Regions from separate parts of the Couchioplanes caeruleus genome, predicted to be linked through region 1. Evidence: riboswitches for the same ligand, from Rfam matches in the RefSeq annotation. Region 1 holds a riboswitch; the other holds the start of a gene.

Region 1 (7,662 bases):
GGCGGCCCGGCGTTCGTGGCGCTGGCGGTGGGCTCCATCGCGCTGACCACGGTCAGCCACCACATCACCGCCTTCGCGCTGGTGCTCACGCTGCTCCTGCTCGCCGCGTCCGAGCTGATCGTGCAGCGGCCCCGGCGCTGGAGCGCGCTGATCATGCCCGCGGCGGCGGTGGTCGTGGTGGCGGCGTGGATGCTCACCGTGGCGCAGGACGTGCTCGGCTACCTCGAGGCACCGATCGAGCAGGTCGGGCAGACCATCTCCAACCTGCTCAGCGGTCGCGAGGAGGCCTCCTCCACCACGGCGGCGGTCAGCATCGGGCAACTCGTCGTGCAGGGCACCGGCCTGCTCGGGCTCTTCGTGCTCTACGTCGCCCTGGTCCGCGACATGATCCACCGGCACGACCGGGACCACTGGCGGTGGGCGGCCGTCGTCGGCGGCGCCATCTTCTTCGCCGGCAACGGGGTGCGCTTCCTCGGGCAGAACGGCCCCGAGATCGCCGGGCGGCTCTCCACCTTCACGTACGTGCCGATATCCATCCTGGCGGCGATCGCCCTGGTCCGGGGAGTGCAGCTCATCCCCGCGAAGGACGCCGAGGGGCACCGGTGGCGGGCCGCCGCGCCCGCGATCGACGTGGTCGCCCCGAGTAGCTGGAACCTCTACAGCCGGGTCGCCGCCGGCTCCGCGATGATCACCCTGCTGATGATCGGCGCCAGGGCGGGCGGCTGGCCGCCACTGCAGTCGATCCTGCCGGGGCCGTACCTGGCCGGCGGCTTCGAGCGGTCCGTCGACGCGTACGGGATGGACGCCGCCGAGTGGCAGCGTCGGGCGCTGGGCCCGGGCAACCGGGTCGGCGGCGACGTCACGTCGGTGTCGCTGGCTTCCACCTACGGCCGGCAGGATCCGGTGCGCGAGGTCGGACCGCTCTACTACGCCGACGAGTGGGGCCTGGCGCAGGAGCAGTTCGCCGACGGCCTGGGGCTGCAGTACCTGGTCGTGGACCGGCGGCTGTCGGAGCAGCTTCCGGAGGGCGAGGCCTACTTCGAGAACGACCCGAACGCGGGCTCCATCACCCGGCCGCTGACCGCCACGCAGATCTTCAAGTTCGACGCGCTGCTCGAGGTCGACCGGCTCTACGACAACGGCACCGTTCGCGTCTACCGCATGGGGGTCCAGTGAACGCGATGCTCACCCGCGTGCTCGCGGTGCTGACCGTGGCGGCCGGCGCCGCCGTGCTCGCCGGGCCGGGCCCGCTGCCCGTGGCCGGCGGGCTGCTGCTGGGCTTCGTGCTGCCCGGCATGGCGCTGACCGGGGCGCTGTTCTCCGGCCGTGCGCTCTCCTCGGTCGAGCGCACCCTGCTGGCCCCGGCGCTCAGCCTGGGCGTGCTGGTCGTCGCCGGGCTGGCGATCCATCTGACGGGCGCCGACCTGGACCGGTTGTCGTGGACGCTCGCCACGGCGGGCGTCACGCTGGCGGCCCTGCTCGTGACGGTGCTGCGGCCGGGACAGGCCGCCGTGGCGCCGCCCGCCGAGGAGGAGACCGCGCCGGCAGGCGCGACGGCGCCGAGCCTGCGGCTCTCCGCGCAGGACGCGGAGGCGGCGGCCGAGCAGCACACGATCGTCATGACCGTGGCGCCGGCCGGGACCGAGCTGGAGACGGCCGCGACGGAGAAGTCCCGGCGCCTGCGCCTGGTGCGGCAACTCCTGCCGCTTTCACTGGTGCTGGCGATCCTCGTCGGGGCGAGCTGGCTGTCCTTCGGCACGTCGCGGGAGCTGTACGACACGGCGGTGACCGCGCTGTCGGCGACGCCGTCGGGGCCGGTGGACTCACGAGGCAACCGGACCGTGGCGGTGTCGGCGACGGGGCTGCTCGCCGAGGACGCCCCGTACACGCTGACGGTGACCGGGACGCGCGGGACCGCGCCGTCGCGCCTGGTCGTCACGGTGGGCGCCGACGGCACCTGGAGCGAGAGTCTGAGCCTGCCGGGCGACCAGCGGATAACCGTGAACCTCTTCCGGGCCGGTGACACCACGGCCTACCGGACACTGCACATCAGCGCCGTCGAATAGGGTCTCACCGCCACCGCGGGGTGACTCGTTCCGAGCCGCTCGCCGGGGCACGGCATACTGGTCCGCGTCACGCGACTGGCGGCATCGAGGATGGACCACCATCGGGGAGCTCGTCGTGGGCGCCGTCCGCCTGGGTGCCCACGGTCTGGGAGACGCGCATGTCCGAAACCCCTCCGGCGCCCGCTCACGAGGCACGGTCGCTGCCCGGCAAGCCCGTCGCCGACGCCGTCCTGGCCGACGTGGCACGGCGGGTGGCGAAGCTGCGCGAGGGTGGCGTACAGCCCTCGCTGGCCACCATCCTGGTCGGCGACGACGACGCCAGCGCCGGCTACATCCGGATCAAGCAGCGCCAGGCCGCCGAGCTCGGCTTCGTCTCGCCCCACGAGCACCTTCCGGCCGGCGCCACCCAGGACGACCTGCACCGGGTGATCGACCGGCTGAACGCCGACCCGGCCGTGCACGCCCTGCTGATCCAGTACCCACCGCCGGCCCACATCGACTACGACACCGCGCTGATGACCGTGGACCCCGACAAGGACGTCGACGGCATGCACCCGCTCAACCTGGGTCGGCTGTCCGTCGGACTGCCCGGGCCGCGGCCCTGCACACCGGCCGGCATCGAGGCGCTGCTGGCCCACTACGAGATCCCGGTGGCCGGTCACGAGGTGGTCATCCTGGGCCGGGGCGCCACCATCGGCCGTCCGCTGGCCATGCTGCTGTCGCAGAAGCGCCCGACCGCCAACGCCGCCGTGACCGTGGTCCACACCGGGGTGCCGGACTGGCAGCGCTACACCCGGCGCGCCGACATCCTGGTCGCCGCCGCGGGCGTGCCCGGCATCATCCAGCCCGAGCACGTACGGCCCGGTGCGACCGTCATCGGCGCGGGGGTGCGCTACGAGGGCCGCAAGCTGCTGCCCGATGTGGCGGAGGAGGTCGCCCGGGTGGCGGGCGCGCTGACTCCGCGGGTCGGCGGCGTCGGCCCGACGACGGTGGCGATGCTGTTCCGCAACGCGGTCGAGGCGGCCGAGAAGGCCACCCGCTGAGCAACGCCGGCCCCGGTCGCCGCAAGCTCGGGCCGTCAAGGCCGTCAAGGCCGTCAAGGCCGTCAAGGCCGTCAAGGCCGTCGGGGCCGTCAAGGCCGTCGGGGCCGTCAAGGCCGTCGGGGCCGCTTGTCAGCCGCTGAAGCGGGCGCTCTTCGCCATCGCCACGTACGCGGCCAGCGACGCGGCGTCGGTGTCCACGCGCCACTTCTCCGTGTACCCGGGGTGGGTGTCGGTGTCGAACCAGGCCACGCCGCCCACCGCCGGGTGCCCCTCGACCCAGCGGGCGAACAGCGAGATCCAGTCCGCCTTGGTCCGGCCACCGCGGTCCACCGAGCCCACCTCGGTGATCAGGATGGGCTTGCGGGCCGCGTACGAGCGGTAGATCGGGCTGAACAGCGTCTCCGGCGTCTCGCGACGCAGGTTGTAGCCGGAGACGCCGACCCAGTCGACGTACTTGTCGCCGGGGTACAGCGCCGCGATCGTGTTCCAGTCGGCGATCGGCGAGGAGTTCCAGTTCGGGCTCCACACCCAGGCGACGTTCGTGGCGCCCTCCTTGGCGAAGATGTCGTGCATCCGCCGCCAGGACTGGATGTAGCCGGCCGGGTTCTTGCCGTTGCGCGCGGGTGACCAGTCGTACCAGTCGCCGTTCATCTCCCAGCCCCAGCGCAGGAGCACCGGCCGGCCCAGGCTCTTGAGCCGGCGGGCGGCCCGGGCGATCAGCTCATCGCTGGCACCGGAGGTGATGTCGCTGTATGCGGTCCCCCGCCAGGAGACCATCGGAACCGCCTGGGCGGGCAGCCCCTCGATGGAGGTGGGCAGCAGGTCGGGCCAGTCGTAGAAGACGTGCACGATCCGCTCTTCCCGGCCGGTCTGCTGCCGGCGCAGCGCCTGCGACTGGGTCGCGGTCTTGCCGGACAGGGAGAGGTACGCGCCCAGCATGGCCTTGCCCGGCACGAACGGCACCGGCCCGCCGCCCTCGGTGACAACCTTCGGCGGGGCGCTCGCCGAGGCCGGCGTTCCTGCGGTCCGCCCGGGCGAGGTGGTGGCCTCGGCCGCGGTGTCGTCCGAGCGGAACTGCTGCGCGCCGACGATCGCCGCGGGCACCGCCGCCAGGCCGACGAGGCCGAGCAGGTGCCGCCGGGTCAGCGTGCGGCCGGGGGCGCGGCGTGTGCCGCGGTGGGTGGGATTGCGGTGGACCGGGCTCATGTCAGGTTCCGTCCGGCGGCGCGGGCGATCCGGCGCACCACCCGCCATCCGGGCTGGGCGAGCTGCTTGAGCCGCGGCACCAGCGGCGAGCCGCCCCCGGCCACCAGGGCCACGAGGTCGGCGCCGGTCATGTCCGGGGTCGGCTGCAACCGGGGTACGGCGAACCGCCGCTCGCCCGGCGTGTGCAGGCGCCGGCCCACCTCGGTGGCGTTGTCGTGCCCGGCGGCCAGCACCGCGGCGCGGACCTTGGCGCCGTTGTAGCCGTGCGGGTAGGCGAAGCTGCGCACCCGCCGGCCGAGGCGCTGCTCCAGCTCGTCCTTGCTGCGCGTCGTCTCCTCGCGCAGCTCGGCGGCGCTCAGCACGTCGAGCGGGTGGTGGATCAGGCTGTGGTTGCCGATCTCGATGCCGGCCTCGGCCACCTCGGCCAGCTCGTCCCAGGTCAGCAGCTTGCCGAAGTCGGGCGACCAGCGGCCCAGCCAGTCGGCGTACGCGCCGAGGTGCCCGACCGAGGCGTAGAGCGTGGCGCCCGCGCCGACCTCGGCGAGCACGGGCACGGCCTCGGTGAGGAAGTCGCGGTAGCCGTCGTCGAAGGTCACCGCGAGAAGCTTGTCGGTGCATCCCTGTTCGAGCAGGTCGAGAGCCTCGGTGAGCCCGACGAGCCGGTAGCCGGCCGCGGTCAGCGCGGAGAGCTGCTCGGCGAGACGCTTGCGGGGCACCGCCAGGTCGCGCATCGGACCGGCGACCGCGGACACGGAGTGGTACATCAGCGCCGGCATGGTCTCCCATGCCGGCGGCACCGTGACGGTCACCGCATTTCCTCCCCCACGCGCTGCCGGACATGACCATTATCGGTCTGCTCCCCAGCAAGCTTCGTGGTTCGCCGAACTCTTCCGCGGGGGACGGCGGCGCCACGTGCGCGCCGCTGGCGCCACGTTACGGGGCAGTTTCGGCAGTGTCCAGCACGACTGCAGCGACAACGGCGGACATATCGGCGACGGTCATTCGGACGGTTCCGCCCCGGGTCGCCAGGCCCCGGTCCGCCCCGTACGCGACGACGCCCGCGTGCTCCAGCTCGTCACAGAGCACGGCGAGGCGCCGTTCGATCCGGGCGGCGAGGTGCTCGGCGAGGTCTTCCTGCCGGGCGGAGGGGATCTGCACGGTCATGGGGTCACCTTTCGCCGGTGGCGGGTTGTCGCCGCCGGATAGCGGCGTCCTGTCCCACGCTAGGCGGCTCGCGTGCGGAATGGGGCATTTCACGGTTTTCAACCCCGTGAGACGACCGTCCCTCTGCCGAAAGTCATAGGAGTTGATCCGGCTGCGGAGGGAAGCGCGCACACCGTCGGTGACGGCAGGGTGGGGACCATGACCTCAGACCGCGCGCGCCGGCTCGTCGAGTCCGCCTGCGAGGCGGGACTCGTGCTCGGCGTCACGGCGCTGCCGGCCGCCTGGCGCGCCCTCGACGGCGAACTGACGGCGGTTCTCGCCGGCGTGCTCGCCGCGCTCACCGCCGCGACCTACGCGCTACACGCAGTGACGTTCGACTGCTTCAGACTGACTGCTCAGCGCCAGAAGGGCAGCTTTTCTTATACCCAGCGTAGGGAATGAACCGCCGGACCCTCTGGCTCGTATCCCGGGATGCACCGTCCTTCAACACCCCCGGGAGTGACCAGGATGTTCCGACTCATCCAGCTCCACGCGCAGCACGGCGTCCCGCGCATCGGCGTGGATCCCGACGGCTACGGCAGCGAGCGGGCCGCCCTTGCCCGTTACCGAGAGACACCGGCGATGTTCTCCGGTGTGGGGCGCTTCGACGAGTCGGGACGGCTCGCCGAGATCATTCTGGACACCGCCTGCGGCACCCCCGCCGGATGCCCGCGACCGGCGGCCGTCGTGCATGCCGAAAGCTTCCAGCGGCTCTGCGACAACTGCGCCTTCGGACTGGCGGTGCTCACCCTGCCCGAGCTGGCGCTGCGGCTGGGCGTCGCGGTACGCCCGGCGCCGGTGCTCGCCCCCTCCGGCCGGCACGCCGCACCGGAAGAGGGCTGCCCGGCGGGGAACCGGATCGCCCGGGAGTTCGCCACCCACATCGACGACCCGGTGTGGCGCATGGAGCTCTGCGCGGAGCTGGCCCGCACGCCGAACGCGGTCAACGGACTGCTGATCGGCGTCGGCGCGCTGAGCCACCGCGAGGTGCTCGACCACTACCCGGCGCTGTGCGCGCTCGGGACGCAGCTTCCGGTCAGCATTCACGCGGATCTCGTGCGGGCCACCGCCCGGCCGCTGTCCCCGGCGGGGGTGACCGCCCTGCGGCTCGGGCTGTGACCCGCACGCGGGTCCCGTCCTACAGGCGGATCTTGACCACGGTGCCCGTGCCGGCGCAGATGCCGCAGGTCGTCACGTCGGCGTCGCGCCCGCGGATGGCGACGCCGCCGGGAGCGCACAGCCCGCTCGAGGCCACGTAGAGAGTGCCGTCCTTCGCGAAGGCCAGCCCGCGGGGGGGGTTGTTCAGCCCCTCGGCCACGACGAGCGGCGGCGGCTTCGGCTGATGGCCGGCCGTGGCGAGCGGTGCCGCGCCGCGGGGCGCGGTGGCGACGGGTGCGGACGCGGCGAGGGCCGGCACCGTGGTATCGGGTGGGACCGGCCATGGCCGGGGTCGTCAGACCTGGCCGATCAGGGCACCCACCCGGTCCGGCGCGAAGATACCGTCGGCCAGCAGCAGGGCGGGGCCCACCAGTCCGGAGCGGGTGTGCAGCATGATCATTCCCGCGCCGATGCCGGTGCCGGCCTGGAGCATGAGTAGCTGGCGCACCTCGGGGTAGACGCTGCGATGCTCGCCGAACGCCACCAACCGCTCGCCGTCGGCGTCGTCGTGGTGCTCGCCGCCCTGCTCACGAGGTTCCAGAGTCGTCGCCCTCATCACCGGCGCCAAGAGCGCCTGACCACGAAGGACACGCCATGCAGCTCCGCAATCCCCGCGGCGTGCGCGCCCTGGTCTGGGCCGACAACCCGCCCGCCTCCGCCTGTCGGTGGCCTGCTCGCGCGGGCTCGCCTTCGACGCCGACGTCTCCAGCACCGACCCGGCCGTGGTCGACCGGGGCGCCAAGCTCCAGCACGACTCGCTCGTGATCACCCACGAGCTGGGCGGCACCCATTTCACCGGCGCCCTCTCCAGCGCACGGGGCTACCTCGCGATCTGGCGCAACCTGTGGCACGACGGCGAGGACCTGGCCCGGCACGCCCGCGGCTTCATGGCCCACCACCTCACGGCCCGGCCCGCATGACCGCACACACCCTCGACGATCTGGCGCGGCGGGCCCGGGCGCTGGCCGACGGCGGGCGCCGGGCGA
Region 2 (7,662 bases), 4.4 Mb from region 1:
CAGCCCCAACGTCGGCGTGGACTACAACCTCGACTCCATCACCGCCGTCGTGCTCGGCGGCACGAGCCTCTTCGGCGGCCGCGGCGGCGTCCTCGGCACCCTCATCGGCGCCCTGATCGTCGGGGTCTTCCGCAACGGCCTCCAGCTCGCCGGCGTCGAGGTGGTCTGGCAGGGCTTCGCCATCGGCCTGCTCGTCCTCGTCGCGGTCTCCCTCGACCAGTGGATCAGGAAGGTGAAGACATGACCGCGAGCAGGCCCACTCCCGTCCTCGAGGCTCGCGGGCTCACCAAGCGCTACGGCCGGGTCACGGCGATCGAGAGCGGCGACCTGGAGCTCTACCCCGGCGAGATCCTCGCGGTGATCGGCGACAACGGCGCCGGCAAGTCGAGCCTGATCAAGGCGCTGTCCGGGGCGCTGATCCCGGACAGCGGGGAGATCTACCTCGACGGGCAGCGGGTCCATTTCCGCAACCCGATGGAGGCGCGCGAGGCCGGCATCGAGACCGTGTACCAGACCCTGGCCGTCGCGCCGGGCCTCGACATCGCCGACAACCTGTTCCTCGGGCGCGAGCAGCGCCGCACCGGCCCGCTCGGCACGATCTTCCGGATGCTCGACCGCGGGCACATGCGCTCCGAGGCCCGCCGGCACATGTCGGAGCTGGGCATCGGCACCCTGCAGAACATCGGCCAGGCGGTGGAGTCGCTCTCCGGCGGTCAGCGCCAGGCGGTGGCGGTCGCCCGGTCGGCGGCCTTCGGCAGCAGGGTGGTGATCCTCGACGAGCCGACGGCGGCGCTCGGCGTCAAGGAGGGCAACCGCGTCCTCCAGCTCATCCGCGACGTCCGGGACCGCGGCCTGCCGGTGATCCTGATCAGCCACAACATGCCGCACGTCTTCGAGGTGGCCGACCGCATCCACATCCAGCGCCTGGGCCGCCGAGCGACGGTGATCACCCCGAAGTCGCACTCCATGTCGGAGGCGGTCGCCATCATGACCGGCGCCTCCCCGCCGCCGCCCGCGGTGGCCTGAGCCGCCCGCGGTGGCCTGAGCCGTCCGCGGTGGCCTGAGCCGTCCGCGGAACGGGCCCGCCACCGGGCCCGTTCCGCGGATGAACTCAGACGCCCAGGTCGACGCTCGGGTAGAGCGGGAAGCCGGAGAGCAGCTCGCTGGCCTGCTTGCTGATCCGGTCGGCCACGGCGGCGTCCAGGTCGAACTTGGCCTTGGACGCGCCCGCCCTGGTCTGCGACAGGACCGTGTGCATCAGGTCGGCGATCTGGTCCATCTCCGCCGTGCCGAGGCCGCGGGTGGTCAGGGCCGGGGTGCCGACGCGGATGCCGGAGGTGTACCAGGCGCCGTTCGGATCCTGTGGGATCGAGTTGCGGTTGGTGACGATGCCGCTGTCCAGCAGCGCCTGCTCGGCCTGGCGGCCGGTCAGGCCGTACTTGTCGACGTCGACCAGCACGAGGTGGTTGTCGGTGCCGCCGCTGACCACCGTCGCGCCGCGCTTGATCAGGCCCTCGGCGAGTGCCTGGCTGTTGGCGACGATGCGCTGGGCGTAGTCGGCGAACTCCGGGCGCCGGGCCTCGGCAAAGGCGATCGCCTTGGCCGCCATGACGTGGCCGAGCGGCCCGCCGAGGACCATCGGGCAGCCGCGGTCGACCTGGTCGGCGAGCTCCGGCTGGCAGAACACCGCGCCGCCGCGGGGTCCGCGCAGGCTCTTGTGGGTCGTCGTGGTGGCGATGTGGGCGTGCTCGATCGGGTTGAAGTCGCCGGTGAAGACCTTGCCGGCGACCAGGCCCGCGAAGTGCGCCATGTCGACCATGAAGGTCGCGCCCACCTCGTCGGCGATCTCGCGCATGATCCGGAAGTTCACCTTGCGGGGATACGCCGAGTAGCCGCCCACGATGATCAGGGGCTTGAACTCGCGCGCCGACTCCCGCAGTGCGGCGTAGTCGATCTGGCCGGTGGCCGGGTCCACGCCGTAGCTGCGCTGGTCGAACATCTTGCCGGAGATGTTGGGGCGGAAGCCGTGGGTGAGGTGGCCGCCCGCGTCGAGCGACATGCCCAGCATGCGCTGGTTGCCGAACGCCTGCCGCAGCTCGGCCCACTCGGCGTCGGTGAGGTCGTTGACGTTGCGCTTCTGCACCTTCGCCAGCGCCGGGGCCTCGACCCGGTCGGCCAGCACGGCCCAGTAGGCGACGAGGTTGGCGTCGATGCCGGAGTGCGGCTGCACGTACGCGTACGGAGCGCCGAACAGCGCCTTGGCGTGCTCGACGGCGACCGACTCGACGGTGTCGACGTTCTGGCAGCCGGCGTAGAAGCGGCGGCCGATCGTGCCCTCGGCGTACTTGTCGGAAAGCCAGTTACCCATCGCCAGCAGCACGGCGGGGGACGCGTAGTTCTCGGACGCGATCAGCTTGAGGGACTCCCGCTGATCGTGCAGCTCCTTGGCGATCGCATCGGCGATCCGGGGCTCGACGGCGCGCACGGCGTCCAGCGCGGCGCGAAAAGCGGTCGATTCGGCGTTGAGCTCAGACATCGGACCTCCCTATCACAGGTGATGAGGCCCAGGCGCACGGCGGTCACCCCGAGTGGGTGGGACCGCTCCCCGATGGTCATCCATCTTCAACGCGCCAGTCACGGCCCGCCGACGAGCATACCGGCGACCGGCACGAAGGTCACATCCCGCCGGAGCTCAGGTGATCGCGAGGTGCACCAGCTCGGCGTCGCCCGGACGCCAGCCCTCGACCACCACGGCGACGTACCGCGCCCGGGCGCCCAGCGGGCCGTACACGCGGCCGTCCGGGGAGGCTTCCAGCCGGTGCGGCCGCCGCCGGCCGCGCGTCCAGGTGAGCCGCACCTTCGCGACGGCGGTCACCGAGCCGAGGTCGACCACCATGCGCCCCGCGGCGCCCGGCCGCCACGATGTCGCCGGGTCGCCGTCGACCGCGCGGTGCGGGGACGTCATTCCCGGGGGCAGCGGCGAGGTCGGGAAGGTCGTCCGGCCCCGGGCGAGGTCGGCGGTCGGCGTCACCGGGGCGCCCGGCACCGACACGCTGCGGGACTTGCCGGCGGGCACGCGTACGGTCTCCGACCAGGTCCCCTTGCGCAGCGTGACCACCGCCCGGCGCGTCGCCGGAGCGGTGACGGTGAGGTGATGGGAGTCCCTGACCAGGAACCGGGTGCCCGGCGGCGGGTCGCCGGCCAGGGTGAAGCGCGGCGGTTCCACCCGGGCGGTGCCGCCGTCCAGGCTGACCGTCCATTCGAGTCCCCACTTGGTGAGCACCTGCTCGCCGCGGTAGAGCGTGCGCCGGGCGGGAAGGCGTACGGTCACGTCCCGAGCCGCAGCCGCGGAGAGATTGAAGACGCTCAGGTGGCCGTCCGCGTCGCTGACCGAGAGCCCCTTCGCGGTCGGCAGCGTCCGGGCGGCGGCCCGGGCGAGGTTCGTGCGGCCGCCGGCGTACCCCTCGATGATCGGCGCCGGCGCGCGGACCTCGGTCGCCGTCACCGTGATCCGTCCGTCGCCGCCGTGGGTCACGATTCCGGCGCGCCCGTCGATGCCGACCCAGCGCGCGGCGGTGCGGGTCTGCGGGACCTCTGCCGCGTCTGTCCAGGTCACGCCGTCGGTCGAGGTCTGGATGGCGAACCTTCTGCCGTACGCGGCATCCCAGGCGATGCGGGCACCGGCGACCCGGACCGCCGAGCCGAGGTCCACGGCGATCCAACTGTCGGCCCGGCCGCGCTCCTCGGGTGCGACCGCCCAGCGGGTCTGCGGATTGCCGTCGGTGGCGTGGCGCGAGGGGCTGTAGGGGTCGCTCGAGGAGGCGGTCGGCATCGCGCCCTGGGCGAGGTCGGCGCCGGTCACGTCGAGGACCGCGAAGGACCAGAGGGCGTATCCGTCCGGAGTGGCCGGTTCGCGACCGAGCATGCGCACGTACCGGGCCTTGCGCGGGGTGAACGTGATGTCGCCGATCATCTCGTCGGGCAGCTCGGCCCGGCCGCCGGCGAACGTGAAGGTGCGGGCGCCGTCAAGCCCGGGGATGCCCGGCATGGCGAAGGTGAAGAGGGTGAGGCCGCCCTCGCCGGGCAGGCCGGTGCTGGCATAGACGACGGTGCCGGTCGGCAGCGTGGTGAAGCCCGCGTAGCCGCCGTTCACGGCGAGGACGGTCGCGGTCGCGTCGACGCCGTCGCGAATCTTCCGGTACGCCTTCGTCCAATGGCTCGACGGCGTGACCCTGGCGGGTAGGAACGCCGGGACGCGCGTGTCGACGAGCCAGTGGTCGTGGTTCGGCTGCCAGAGGAACGTGACGAAGTCCGGCTTGGTGACCGCCGCGGCGAAGGCGGTCGCCGACTGGTGCGCGGTGAGGCCGACGTCGCCGCCGAAGTCGCGGGTGCCGGCGGCGCGGCGGAAGAACTGCTCCCGGGTGACCGGCGGCACCGGCGTGGTGCGCAGCTTGTGAAAGAGGTACGCGATGGCAAGCTCGGCCCGCGCCTCGGGCTCGTGCTTCTCCTCGCCGCCGAACTTCGTGAGCCGGTATGCGGGGGCGAAGCGCAGGTACGGCATCAGGCGCTCGGCGAGATCCGCCTCGGCGCGCGCCGCGTCCCGGTCGCCCAGGACCTGGGCCAGGAACGCGAGCGGGAGGACGTCGCGGCCGTACAGGTGGTAGCGGTCCGCGGCCATCGGCTGCACCGGCTCGCCCGCGTCGCTGGCCAGCAACCGCAGGGTGCGCCAGAGCTGATCGCCGTTGGGCTGGCGGGTCAGCACCTCGGGAACCTTGCGGCCGGCGATCAGGAAGTGGATGGCCGCGCGGCCGGCCGTACGCCACAGCTCGGCCTGGTGGTGCGGATCGGCGGACTTGTGCCGCTCGACGATGAACGTGTCGTGCAGGTTGTGCGCGCTGCTGAGCCGGTCGATCCGCTCGCCGTCGAGCACCGTGGGGTTGGCCCGGTCGGCCTCCGGCAGGGCGCTGGCGTTGGTGGCCCAGAAACGCAGGCGCGCCCGCCAGGCCGCGGCGGACTGGGCGTCGGTGGTCCAGGCGATACCGGGCGCGAGGGCCTCCACCAGGACGCCCATCTCCGCGAGCTTGGTGTCGCCGCGCCATCCGCCGTCGGTGCCGTTGGGCCCCCAGTCGCCGCTCATCGGATCGTTCCCGGCGTTGAGCTGGTACGCGTACGCGGCCTGCCCCTCGGCGATCCGCTGCACGTTGCCCTGGGTGGCGGGGTCGAGATCGGTCCACAACAGCCGGGCGGCGAGCACGAGGTAGAGCTCGACGGTGGAGTCCCCGAGGAGCCGGCGCCCCCACTCGGTGCCGCCGGCAAGCTGGTTGGAGGCGGCACAGCGCTTGATCGTCGCGACCGTCCTGGCGCGCAGCGTCGCGGCGTCGACGCCGGCGAGCCGGGAGTCGTAGTCCTTCATACCCAGCAGGACCGCGTTGCCCAGCACGGCCGCGAAGCGGAAGTCGGCCGCCTTGTACGCGCCGATCGCGGGATCCCACTGCTCCTCGACCCACCGGGTGTGCACGTGCAACACCTCGCGGTAGATCTTCGCCACGGAGTCGCCCCGGGCCGGCGCCGCCACCGCCGGTGCGGACGCGACCGTGCCGGTCAGGCCGCCGATTCCGGCCAGCGCCAGCAATCGGCGGCGGGACAGAGCGAACACGGAGCCTCCCCGGCGAAACGAACAGGTTGCCTACCCTTCGCTTCGATGCCGAAGGCTGTCAAATCTGCCTGGTTCGAAGTTTTACTTGCTTGTTAAGTAATGCATCGATGAGACTGACCGTACCGTCCCCGCAATCGCGCCGTCCCCACACCGAGGCGCCGGCCCGGCATCCTCTCGCCGGCCGGCGCCCCGGTGGGCGCGCCCTACGACGTCGTCATTTCGCCGACCCGGGTTCGGCCATGCGGCGATGCATCTCCGCCGTGGCCCGGTCCGGCATCACCCTGGCCATGGCGCCCTGCGCCCTGGTCTTCAGCGAACCGGCGACGACCTTCTCCTCGCCCTTCATCAGGGCCTCGAAGCCCATCTCGGCCACCAGCGCCGGGTCGTCCTTCTCGCTCGCCCCGACCCTGGTGTCGAGCATGTCGGCGCGATCGAAGAAGTTCGTCTCGGTGGGTCCGGGCATCAGCGAGGTGACGGTGACTCCGGTGTCCTTCAGCTCGGCGCGCAGGGCCTCCGCGAAGGACTGCACGAAGGACTTGGACGCGTTGTAGACGGCCTGGTAGGTCCCCGGCATCATCGACGCGATCGACGAGGTGAACAGCACCCTGCCTTCCCCGCGCGCGACCATGTCGGGAAGCACCCGCTTGGCGAGGTGCACCGTCGAGGTGACGTTCACATCGATGATGTTCAGCTCTTCCCGCAGGTCGGTGTCGCGGGTGAAGTCGCCGCCCAGGCCCCGGCCGGCGTTCAGGGTGACGGCGTCGACCGGGCGGCCGGCCGCGCGGATCTCCGCGTACAGCTTCTCCACGCCGTCGTACGTGGCCAGGTCGGCCCGGACGGCGGCGACCTGGTTCTGCGCGTCGCGGCGCAGGTCGGCGGCCGCCTGCTCGATTTCGTCGTCCTCCGCGGTGATCAGCAGGTCGTACCCGTGGTCGGCGAACTGCCGGGCCAGCTCGTAGCCGATGCCGCTGGACGCCCCGGTGACCACCGCGAACTTGCGGCCGGTGGGTGTCGTCATCAGTCGAACCTCCTCGTCGTCTCCCCTGGTGTGCCCGCGGGCAGACGGGCTAACCGGGAATATCCGGCCCGGCACCGGGCCATCGGGGATGCGAGGGCCACCACAAGAGCCGGAGGAAGGCATGCGCGCGCCGACTCGGCAGTCAGGTGGACCGGATGGGCGCGCTGCGCACCGCCTTCGCGGCGGTCCGCCGGTCCGGCACGGTGTCGATCATCGGTGTGTAGGGCGGCCAGGCCGACCCGTCCCGATGTTCGACCTCTTCGACAAAGGCGTGACCCTGCGGATGGGCCAGCGCACGTCAGGCGGTGGCCCGACGAGGTCCTGCCGCTGCTCACCGGCGACGACGACCCGTTGGGCGTCGACGACCTGGTCACCCACCGGCTGCCGCTCGAGGAGGCACCGCACACCTACGAGATCTTCAAGTAGAAGGCGGAGGACGGGTGCATCAAGGGTCGTGCTCAAGCCCTGAAAGGCGACCAGAGTACCACCCAGTTAGGGGTCACTCACCTAAAGTGACTCATACTTTCGGCTAGTCTTCGGTGGACCGGTCGGCTAAGGTCGTCATAACCGAACGGCCAGCATGCGCGGGTACGGAGGGTCTCATCGACCGCCGTGCCCGCGGATCTATAGCGACACCCGCAGGTGCTCAGGGAGGACCACGGAATGACTGTGACCCAGTCGGCCCCGTCGACCACGACGTCGACCACGATCAGCGAGGCGCCGCAGGACAGCGCCGCAGATCTCCTCAACGCGATGGCCGCGATGCCTGCCGGTCACCCGTCCCGCGCGTCGCTGCGGGACCGGGCGATCGAGGCCTGGCTACCCCTGGCCCGCCACCTCGCCCACCGCTACTCCGGCCGCGGCGAACCCACCGACGACCTCATCCAGACCGCCACCGTCGGCCTCATCAAAGCCGTCGACAAGTTCGACCCCACCCGCGGCGTCGACTTCGCCGGCTACGCCATCCCCACCATCATCGGCGAGATCA

Evidence for each region. A riboswitch is a leader RNA that binds a small molecule or an ion and turns the genes downstream of it on or off. The one in region 1 is predicted to bind ZMP and ZTP.
Region 2: linked by a shared signal. The riboswitch ahead of EDD30_RS16590 (glycine hydroxymethyltransferase) and the one ahead of EDD30_RS36840 (bifunctional 5,10-methylenetetrahydrofolate dehydrogenase/5,10-methenyltetrahydrofolate cyclohydrolase) in region 1 are both predicted to bind ZMP and ZTP.

The regions. Positions count from the first base shown of each region.
Region 1 is NZ_RJKL01000001.1:8,166,415-8,174,076, reverse strand. Features, by position in the region: gene EDD30_RS36850 (hypothetical protein) at 1-1,176, shown strand, start outside; gene EDD30_RS36845 (DUF1616 domain-containing protein) at 1,182-2,066, shown strand; ZMP/ZTP riboswitch at 2,128-2,209, shown strand; gene EDD30_RS36840 (bifunctional 5,10-methylenetetrahydrofolate dehydrogenase/5,10-methenyltetrahydrofolate cyclohydrolase) at 2,225-3,109, shown strand; gene EDD30_RS36835 (glycoside hydrolase family 26 protein) at 3,239-4,315, opposite strand; gene EDD30_RS36830 (polysaccharide deacetylase family protein) at 4,312-5,124, opposite strand; gene EDD30_RS36825 (hypothetical protein) at 5,249-5,479, opposite strand; gene EDD30_RS36820 (hypothetical protein) at 5,678-5,920, shown strand; gene EDD30_RS36815 (hypothetical protein) at 5,987-6,637, shown strand; gene EDD30_RS36810 (hypothetical protein) at 6,657-6,935, opposite strand; gene EDD30_RS36805 (hypothetical protein) at 6,972-7,232, opposite strand; gene EDD30_RS40140 (hypothetical protein) at 7,342-7,596, shown strand; gene EDD30_RS36795 (nucleoside/nucleotide kinase family protein) at 7,593-7,662, shown strand, end outside.
Region 2 is NZ_RJKL01000001.1:3,725,448-3,733,109, forward strand. Features, by position in the region: gene EDD30_RS16580 (ABC transporter permease) at 1-244, shown strand, start outside; gene EDD30_RS16585 (ATP-binding cassette domain-containing protein) at 241-1,026, shown strand; gene EDD30_RS16590 (glycine hydroxymethyltransferase) at 1,112-2,536, opposite strand; ZMP/ZTP riboswitch at 2,556-2,648, opposite strand; gene EDD30_RS16595 (discoidin domain-containing protein) at 2,693-5,656, opposite strand; gene EDD30_RS16600 (SDR family NAD(P)-dependent oxidoreductase) at 5,871-6,674, opposite strand; gene EDD30_RS16610 (RNA polymerase sigma factor SigF) at 7,338-7,662, shown strand, end outside.